Linked DNA regions of Salipiger abyssi. Each later gene encodes a partner of the first gene's protein in a complex. Links are inferred from orthologs where the notes say so. Each region holds a gene or a part of one and is shown in the gene's direction. Other genes may lie near its edges.

What was found. Proteins that work in one complex are often made in the same cells at the same time.
Region 2: the proteins of carB (region 1) and carA are in contact, whole or in part, in a solved structure (PDB 1KEE), measured with the Escherichia coli proteins. The link is inferred for Salipiger abyssi from one-to-one orthologs.

The regions. Positions count from the first base shown.
Region 1 is NZ_CP015093.1:1,775,475-1,779,598, forward strand. What follows is about bases 1-3,876. They hold carB (carbamoyl-phosphate synthase large subunit), read left to right. Parts: upstream 1-343; coding sequence 344-3,676; downstream 3,677-3,876. Other genes in these bases: Ga0080574_RS12145 (SAM-dependent methyltransferase), read left to right, coding at 1-135; Ga0080574_RS12155 (hypothetical protein), read right to left, coding at 3,677-3,876. Also shown: more of Ga0080574_RS12155, read right to left, coding at 3,877-3,964. UniProt on the Escherichia coli protein: Large subunit of the glutamine-dependent carbamoyl phosphate synthetase (CPSase).
Region 2 is NZ_CP015093.1:605,109-608,240, forward strand. What follows is about bases 1-2,884. They hold carA (glutamine-hydrolyzing carbamoyl-phosphate synthase small subunit), read left to right. Parts: upstream 1-814; coding sequence 815-1,954; downstream 1,955-2,884. Other genes in these bases: Ga0080574_RS06495 (hypothetical protein), read left to right, coding at 1-96; Ga0080574_RS06500 (GatB/YqeY domain-containing protein), read right to left, coding at 155-619; Ga0080574_RS06510 (glycosyltransferase family 2 protein), read left to right, coding at 2,047-2,884. Outside these bases: more of Ga0080574_RS06510, read left to right, coding at 2,885-3,132. UniProt on the Escherichia coli protein: Small subunit of the glutamine-dependent carbamoyl phosphate synthetase (CPSase).

The DNA.
Region 1 (4,124 bases):
TGCGAGGCCACATTCGAGGAGACGCGGCAGGGTGTGTTCCACCTCCAGCTGGCGCACAAGCAATACGCGGTGCCGACGACGCGGGACTATCTCTATCAGGATCGCCACGGTCACATGCTGCACGCGGCGCAATAGTCCGCGGCTCTCTCCGTCTCTGGATCACCAGAGCGCAGCCAAGAATTTTCGTACGAAAATTCTTGGCTGCGCTGTTGCCGTCTGCTGCACCGATTGGGGTTGCACGGGCATCGCGCTTGTCTATAACGCACGACAATTTGCGGGCAGCGGCGACTCCCCCCGCCCGTTGCCCCATGCCTGACGAACGCGCCAGAACAGAGGTCGAAAAATGCCCAAGAGAACCGATATCAAATCCATCATGATCATCGGCGCAGGGCCCATCATCATCGGTCAGGCCTGCGAGTTCGACTATTCCGGTGCCCAGGCCTGCAAGGCGCTGCGCGAAGAGGGCTACCGGGTGATCCTGGTGAACTCGAACCCCGCCACGATCATGACCGACCCGGAACTGGCCGACGCCACCTATATCGAGCCGATCACCCCCGAGGTGGTCGCCAAGATCATCGAGAAAGAGCGCCCCGACGCGCTGCTGCCCACCATGGGCGGGCAGACCGGTCTCAACACCTCGTTGAAGCTCGAAGAGATGGGCGTTCTGGAGAAATTCGGCGTCGAGATGATCGGTGCCAAGCGCGGAGCCATTGAAATGGCCGAGGATCGCGCGCTGTTCCGCGAGGCAATGGACCGGATCGGGCTGGAAAACCCCGCCGCCACCATCGTCACCGCCCCGCAGAAAGCCGATGGCAAGGCGGATCTGGACGCAGGCGTGAAAATCGCGCTGGACGCGCTCGAAGAGATCGGCCTGCCCGCCATTATCCGCCCCGCCTATACGCTCGGCGGCACCGGCGGCGGCGTGGCCTATAACCGGGAGGACTACATCCATTATTGCCGCTCGGGCATGGATGCCTCGCCGGTGAACCAGATCCTCGTGGACGAGTCGCTGCTCGGCTGGAAAGAGTATGAAATGGAGGTCGTCCGCGACAAGGCGGACAATGCGATCATCGTCTGTTCCATCGAAAACGTCGATCCGATGGGCGTGCATACCGGCGACTCGATCACCGTGGCCCCGGCGCTGACGCTGACCGACAAGGAATACCAGATCATGCGCAACGGCTCGATCGCCGTGCTGCGCGAGATCGGCGTGGAGACCGGCGGTTCCAACGTGCAATGGGCGGTGAACCCGGAAAACGGCCGCATGGTGGTGATCGAGATGAACCCGCGCGTGTCGCGGAGCTCGGCGCTGGCCTCCAAGGCCACCGGCTTCCCCATCGCCAAGATCGCCGCCAAGCTGGCGGTGGGCTACACGCTCGACGAGCTCGACAACGACATCACCAAGGTGACCCCGGCCAGCTTCGAGCCGACCATCGACTATGTGGTCACCAAGATCCCGAAATTCGCCTTCGAGAAATTCCCCGGCTCCGAGCCCTATCTCACCACCGCGATGAAATCGGTGGGCGAGGCCATGGCCATCGGCCGCACCATCCACGAGTCGCTGCAAAAGGCGCTGGCCTCGATGGAATCCGGCCTGACCGGCTTCGACGAGGTGGAGATCGACGGCGCGCCCGAGAAATCCGCCGTCATCAAGGCGATCTCCCAGCAGACCCCCGACCGCATGCGCACCATTGCCCAGGCGATGCGCCACGGCCTGAGCGATGACGAGATCCACGGCGTCACCATGTTCGACCCCTGGTTCCTCGCCCGGATCCGCGAGATCGTCGAGGCCGAGGAAGAGGTCCGCGCAAACGGCCTGCCGCAGGACGAAGAGGGCATGCGCGCGCTCAAGATGCTGGGCTTCACCGACGCGCGGCTGGCGAAACTCACCGGCTTCTCGGAAAAGGACGTGCGCAAGCGCCGCGTCGGCCTCGGCGTCACCGCTGTCTTCAAGCGCATCGACACCTGCGCCGCCGAATTCGAGGCGCAGACCCCCTACATGTACTCCACCTATGAAGAGCCGATGATGGGCGAGGTGGAATGCGAGGCGCGGCCCTCGGACAAGAAAAAGGTCGTCATCCTCGGCGGCGGTCCGAACCGGATCGGTCAGGGCATCGAGTTCGACTATTGCTGCTGCCACGCCTGTTTCGCCCTCACCGGCGCGGGCTACGAGACCATCATGGTCAACTGCAACCCCGAGACCGTCTCGACCGATTACGACACCAGCGACCGGCTCTATTTCGAGCCGCTGACCTTCGAGCATGTCATGGAGATCCTGCGGGTCGAGCAGTCGAACGGCACGCTGCACGGCGTGATCGTGCAGTTCGGCGGCCAGACGCCGCTGAAGCTCGCCAATGCGCTGGAGGCCGAGGGCATCCCGATCCTCGGCACCACACCCGACGCCATCGACCTTGCCGAAGACCGCGAGCGGTTCCAGGCGCTGATCAACCAGCTCGGCCTCAAGCAGCCCAAGAACGGCATCGCCTCCACCGACGCGCAGGCGCTGGCCATCGCCGAGGAGATCGGCTTCCCGCTGGTCATCCGCCCCTCGTATGTGCTGGGTGGCCGAGCGATGGAGATCGTGCGCGACATGGCGCATCTGGAACGCTACATCAAAGAGGCCGTCGTGGTCTCGGGCGACAGCCCGGTGCTGCTCGACAGCTACCTCTCCGGCGCGGTGGAACTGGACGTGGACGCGCTCTGCGACGGCGAGGCCGTGCATGTGGCGGGCATCATGCAGCATATCGAAGAGGCCGGCGTGCATTCGGGCGACTCGGCCTGCTCTCTGCCGCCCTATTCGCTGTCTTCCGACGTGATCGGCGAGATCAAGACCCAAACCGAGGCGCTGGCCAAGGCGCTACATGTTGTGGGCCTGATGAATGTGCAATTCGCCATCAAGGACGGCGAGATCTATCTCATCGAGGTCAACCCCCGTGCCTCGCGCACCGTGCCCTTCGTGGCCAAGGCGACGGATTCGGCCATCGCCTCCATCGCCGCGCGGATCATGGCGGGCGAAAAGCTCTCGGCCTTCCCGCTGCGCGAGGATTACCCGGCGGATGCGGATTACGACACCGATCTGCCCATCGCCGACCCGATGACGCTCGCCGACCCGAACATGCCTTGGTATTCGGTGAAAGAGGCGGTGCTGCCCTTTGCCCGCTTCCCCGGCGTCGACACGATCCTGGGGCCGGAGATGCGCTCCACCGGCGAGGTCATGGGCTGGGACCGCTCCTTCCCGCGCGCGTTTTTGAAAGCGCAGCTGGGCGCCGGCACGCATCTGCCGACCGAGGGCGCGGTGTTCTTCTCGATCAAGGACGACGACAAGACCCCCGAGATGACCGAGGCGGCACGGGTGCTGTCCGATCTGGGCTTCAAACTGGTGGCGACGCGCGGCACGGCGGCCTTCTTCGAGGGCGCGGGGCTGAGCTGCGAGGTGGTCAAGAAGGTCTATGAGGGACGCCCGAACGTGGTGGATCTGATGAAGGACGGCGGCATCCAGCTTGTGCTGAACACCACCGAGGGCGTAGCGGCCGTGGAAGATTCCCGCGAGATCCGCTCGGTCGCTCTCTATGACAAGATCCCCTATTACACGACCGCCGCGGGCGCCCATGCGGCGGCGCTGGCCATGAAGGCGCGTGAGGAGGGGGAGCTGGTGGTGAAGTCGTTGCAGGGATGACTAGAACAGGAGATCGTCTTCATCAGAAGACTGACTTTCCTGCTTCTGCGGTCGCCGCGAGTTATTCCTTGAACTCTTGAATTCATCTCCATCCAAATTTCGGGGAGGGGTGGATGTCCAAAAGATCTTCGACAGCGCGCGAAAGGCCACGCTCGCGGCGATGAGCCCACCGAACTGACCAAACGTATTTCCTGTAAGCGGCAAGACCGATCCTGTATAGGGAATGAACTGCTCTATGACGGAGAGCAGTGCAGAGACTGCGGCGGCAAAGACAATCGCAACGGGCATTGGGCAGCTCCTAGAATCGAGGCGATAGTGAGGTGAGCGTGCCTCAAGTGTGTCACACTGGTGTGATAATTCTACAAAAAATAACAGTTTCTCTCACTCTTTGCGTCCTTCGCTCTGGGCGAAGTGTGTTTCTTGTGTCACGGGCATCATGGGCTTATAC
Region 2 (3,132 bases), 1.2 Mb from region 1 along the record:
CGCGGGCGCGTTGGGTTCAAGACCCGCTTCGTGCGGCGCTACCCGGTGGATCCGCTGGACTGGGCGCAGGCGGCCGGAGAATTCCCCGCCCCCTGAAACGCGCGCCAAATCTCTTCGAAGAGATTTGCAAGATCCTTCGAAGGAACTTGCCCGCTCAGCCGCCGGTCGCGAGCCGATCCTTGACCATGGGCCCGACGGCGCCGAAATCCATGCGGCCCTGATAGCGCGTCTTCAGCACGCCCATCACCCGCCCCATATCGCGGATCGAGCTTGCACCCACCTCCGCAACAGCGGTGTCGAGCGCGGCGGAAATCTCTTTCTGGCTCAGCGGCTTGGGCAGGAACTCCTCAATCACCTCGACCTCGGCCAGCTCGCGCTCCGCCAGATCCAGCCGCCCGCCCTCTTCATAGGTCCGCGCGCTCTCGCGGCGCTGCTTGACCATCTTGCCGAGGATCGCCAGCAGCTCGCTCTCGGCGACCCCGTCGCTGCCATCGGCCCGGGCCGCGATGTCGCGATCCTTGAAGGCGGCGTTGATCAGCCGCAGTGTCGACAGGCGGGCCGCCGCCTTGTCCTTCATCGCCTGCTTGGTCGCAGCCGAGATGCGTTCTCGCAATTCCATTGAAACGGTATCCCCAAAGCCATTCCGAGCATCCAAACTACCGAAAGCCCCGCGGCGGTGCAACTCCGCTCCCCTCCGTCATATCATATTGATTTTCATGGATTTTACATTTTCCACGGAGTCTTGACCCCGCCCCGTGCAGGTTTTACCTATGGCGCAATTTGCCGTCCGCCCGCTGCCATCAGGAGTCGCCCCATGCCGCAGAATCCCAAGCCCACCGCCTGCCTCGCCCTCGCCGACGGCACGCTGTTCTATGGCCAGGGCTTCGGCGCCACCGGCCAGACCGAGGCGGAGCTCTGCTTCAACACCGCGATGTCGGGCTATCAGGAGATCATGACCGACCCCTCCTATGCGGGCCAGATCGTGACCTTCACCTTCCCCCATATCGGCAATGTGGGCGTGAATCCCGAGGATGACGAGACCGCCGATCCGGTGGCCGCGGGCATGGTGGTGAAATGGATGCCGACGGCGGCGTCAAACTGGCGCGCGGTGCAGGAGCTTTCGGACTGGCTGGCGCCGCGCGGACGCATCGCCATCGGCGGCATCGACACGCGGCGGCTGACCCGGGCGATCCGCCAGTCGGGCGCGCCGCATGTGGCGCTGGCGCACGATCCCGAGGGCAATTTCGATGTCGAGAAGCTGGTTGCCGCCGCGCGCGCCTTCCCCGGTCTCACCGGGCTCGACCTTGCCAAGGACGTGACCTGCGCGCAGAGCTATCGCTGGGACGAGATGCGCTGGGCCTGGCCCGAGGGCTATGCGCGCCAGACCACGCCCAGGAAAAAGGTCGTCGCCGTGGATTACGGCGCCAAGCGCAATATCCTGCGCTGCCTCGCCTCGGCGGGCTGCGAGGTGACCGTGCTGCCGGCCACCGCCACAAAGGACGAGGTGCTGGCACATGGTCCCGACGGCGTGTTCCTGTCGAACGGCCCGGGCGATCCGGCGGCGACCGGCGAATATGCCGTGCCGATGATCAAGGGTCTGCTCGACGACACCGATCTGCCGATCTTCGGCATCTGCCTCGGCCACCAGATGCTAGCGCTGGCGCTCGGCGGCAAGACCGTCAAGATGAACCACGGTCATCACGGCGCCAACCACCCGGTCAAGGAGATCGAGACCGGCAAGGTCGAGATCACCTCGATGAACCACGGCTTCGCTGTCGACGGCCAATCGCTGCCCGCAGGCGTGATGGAGACGCATGTCTCGCTCTTCGATGGCTCGAACTGCGGAATCCGCATGGCCGACCGCCCGGTGTTCTCCGTCCAACACCACCCTGAGGCGAGCCCTGGACCTCAAGACAGCTTTTACTTGTTCGAACGCTTCGTGCAATCGATGTGACGCTCGTAGAATTCTCTGCAAGCCCCTGATTATTAACCCTCTGTTTACCGTCTTCTGCTGACCTGCTCTCATAAAGGGGACAGGAGACGGAGATGAACAGGCAGAGCTCGGTCTTTGAGACCTCTCGTCTCGCGCAATCGGCATCGCCGCGCGGGCGGCCGCTGGGCGCGGTCCTCGTTCAGACCGGGAAGCTGCCCCCGTCCGACGCGATTGATGCGCTCGCGGAAAGCCATCGCTGCGGCGCCGAGCTCGCCCATGTGATGGTCGCCGAAGAGATCGCGAGCCCCGAGGCGGTGTTGGAGGCGCAGGCGCTGAAATACGGCGCCATCCGCCTCGACCGTCACGCCCATCCCCCAGATCCCGAACTGGCCGGCCTGCTGGCCCCGGAAACCTGCCTGCGCCACGCGGTGCTGCCCTGGATGCGTCTTGGCGACACCCTGGTTCTGGCCACCGCCCGCCCCGAAGCATTCGCCGCTGCCACCGCGCTGCTCGCCGACGGGAGCAAGAAGGTGGCGATGGCGCTCGCTCTCGAAGCCGATATTCATGCCGAGATCGCCAGCCGCCACGGCGACGAGATGGCGCGGCGTGCCGAAATGCAGGTGCCCGCAGACGAAAGCTGCCGTGACCTGAACCGGATGAGCCCGCTCCGGGCGCTTTTCGCTGGCGGGTTTGCCACGACATGCCTCGCCCTGATCATTCTGAACCCCGGCCTGTTCTTTTCGCTGGGCATCGCCGCCGCTGTTCTGACCCTTTGCCTTGCGCAGGTCATGAAAGTTGCCGCGCTCGCCGCCAGCCGCACGCTGCCGGATCGGGATCCGTCGCCGCCAAAGGCCCTGCCGGCGATATCGCTTCTGGTGCCGCTCTTTCGCGAAGAGAATATCGCACGCGACCTGCTCCAGCGGCTGAAGCGTCTCGACTATCCGCGCGCCCGGCTCGACGTATTGCTGATCCTCGAAGCCAGCGACGACCGGACGCGCGAGGCGCTGGCCGGGGTGCGGCTGCCGCCCTGGATGCGGGTGATCGAGGTGCCCGACGGCCCGGTCACCACAAAGCCCCGCGCTCTGAACTATGCGCTGCGGTTCAGCCGGGGTGAGATCGTCGGCATATACGACGCCGAAGACGCGCCCGCCGCCGACCAGCTGCGTCGGGTCGCGGGGCGTTTCGGGCGCGCGCCCCCG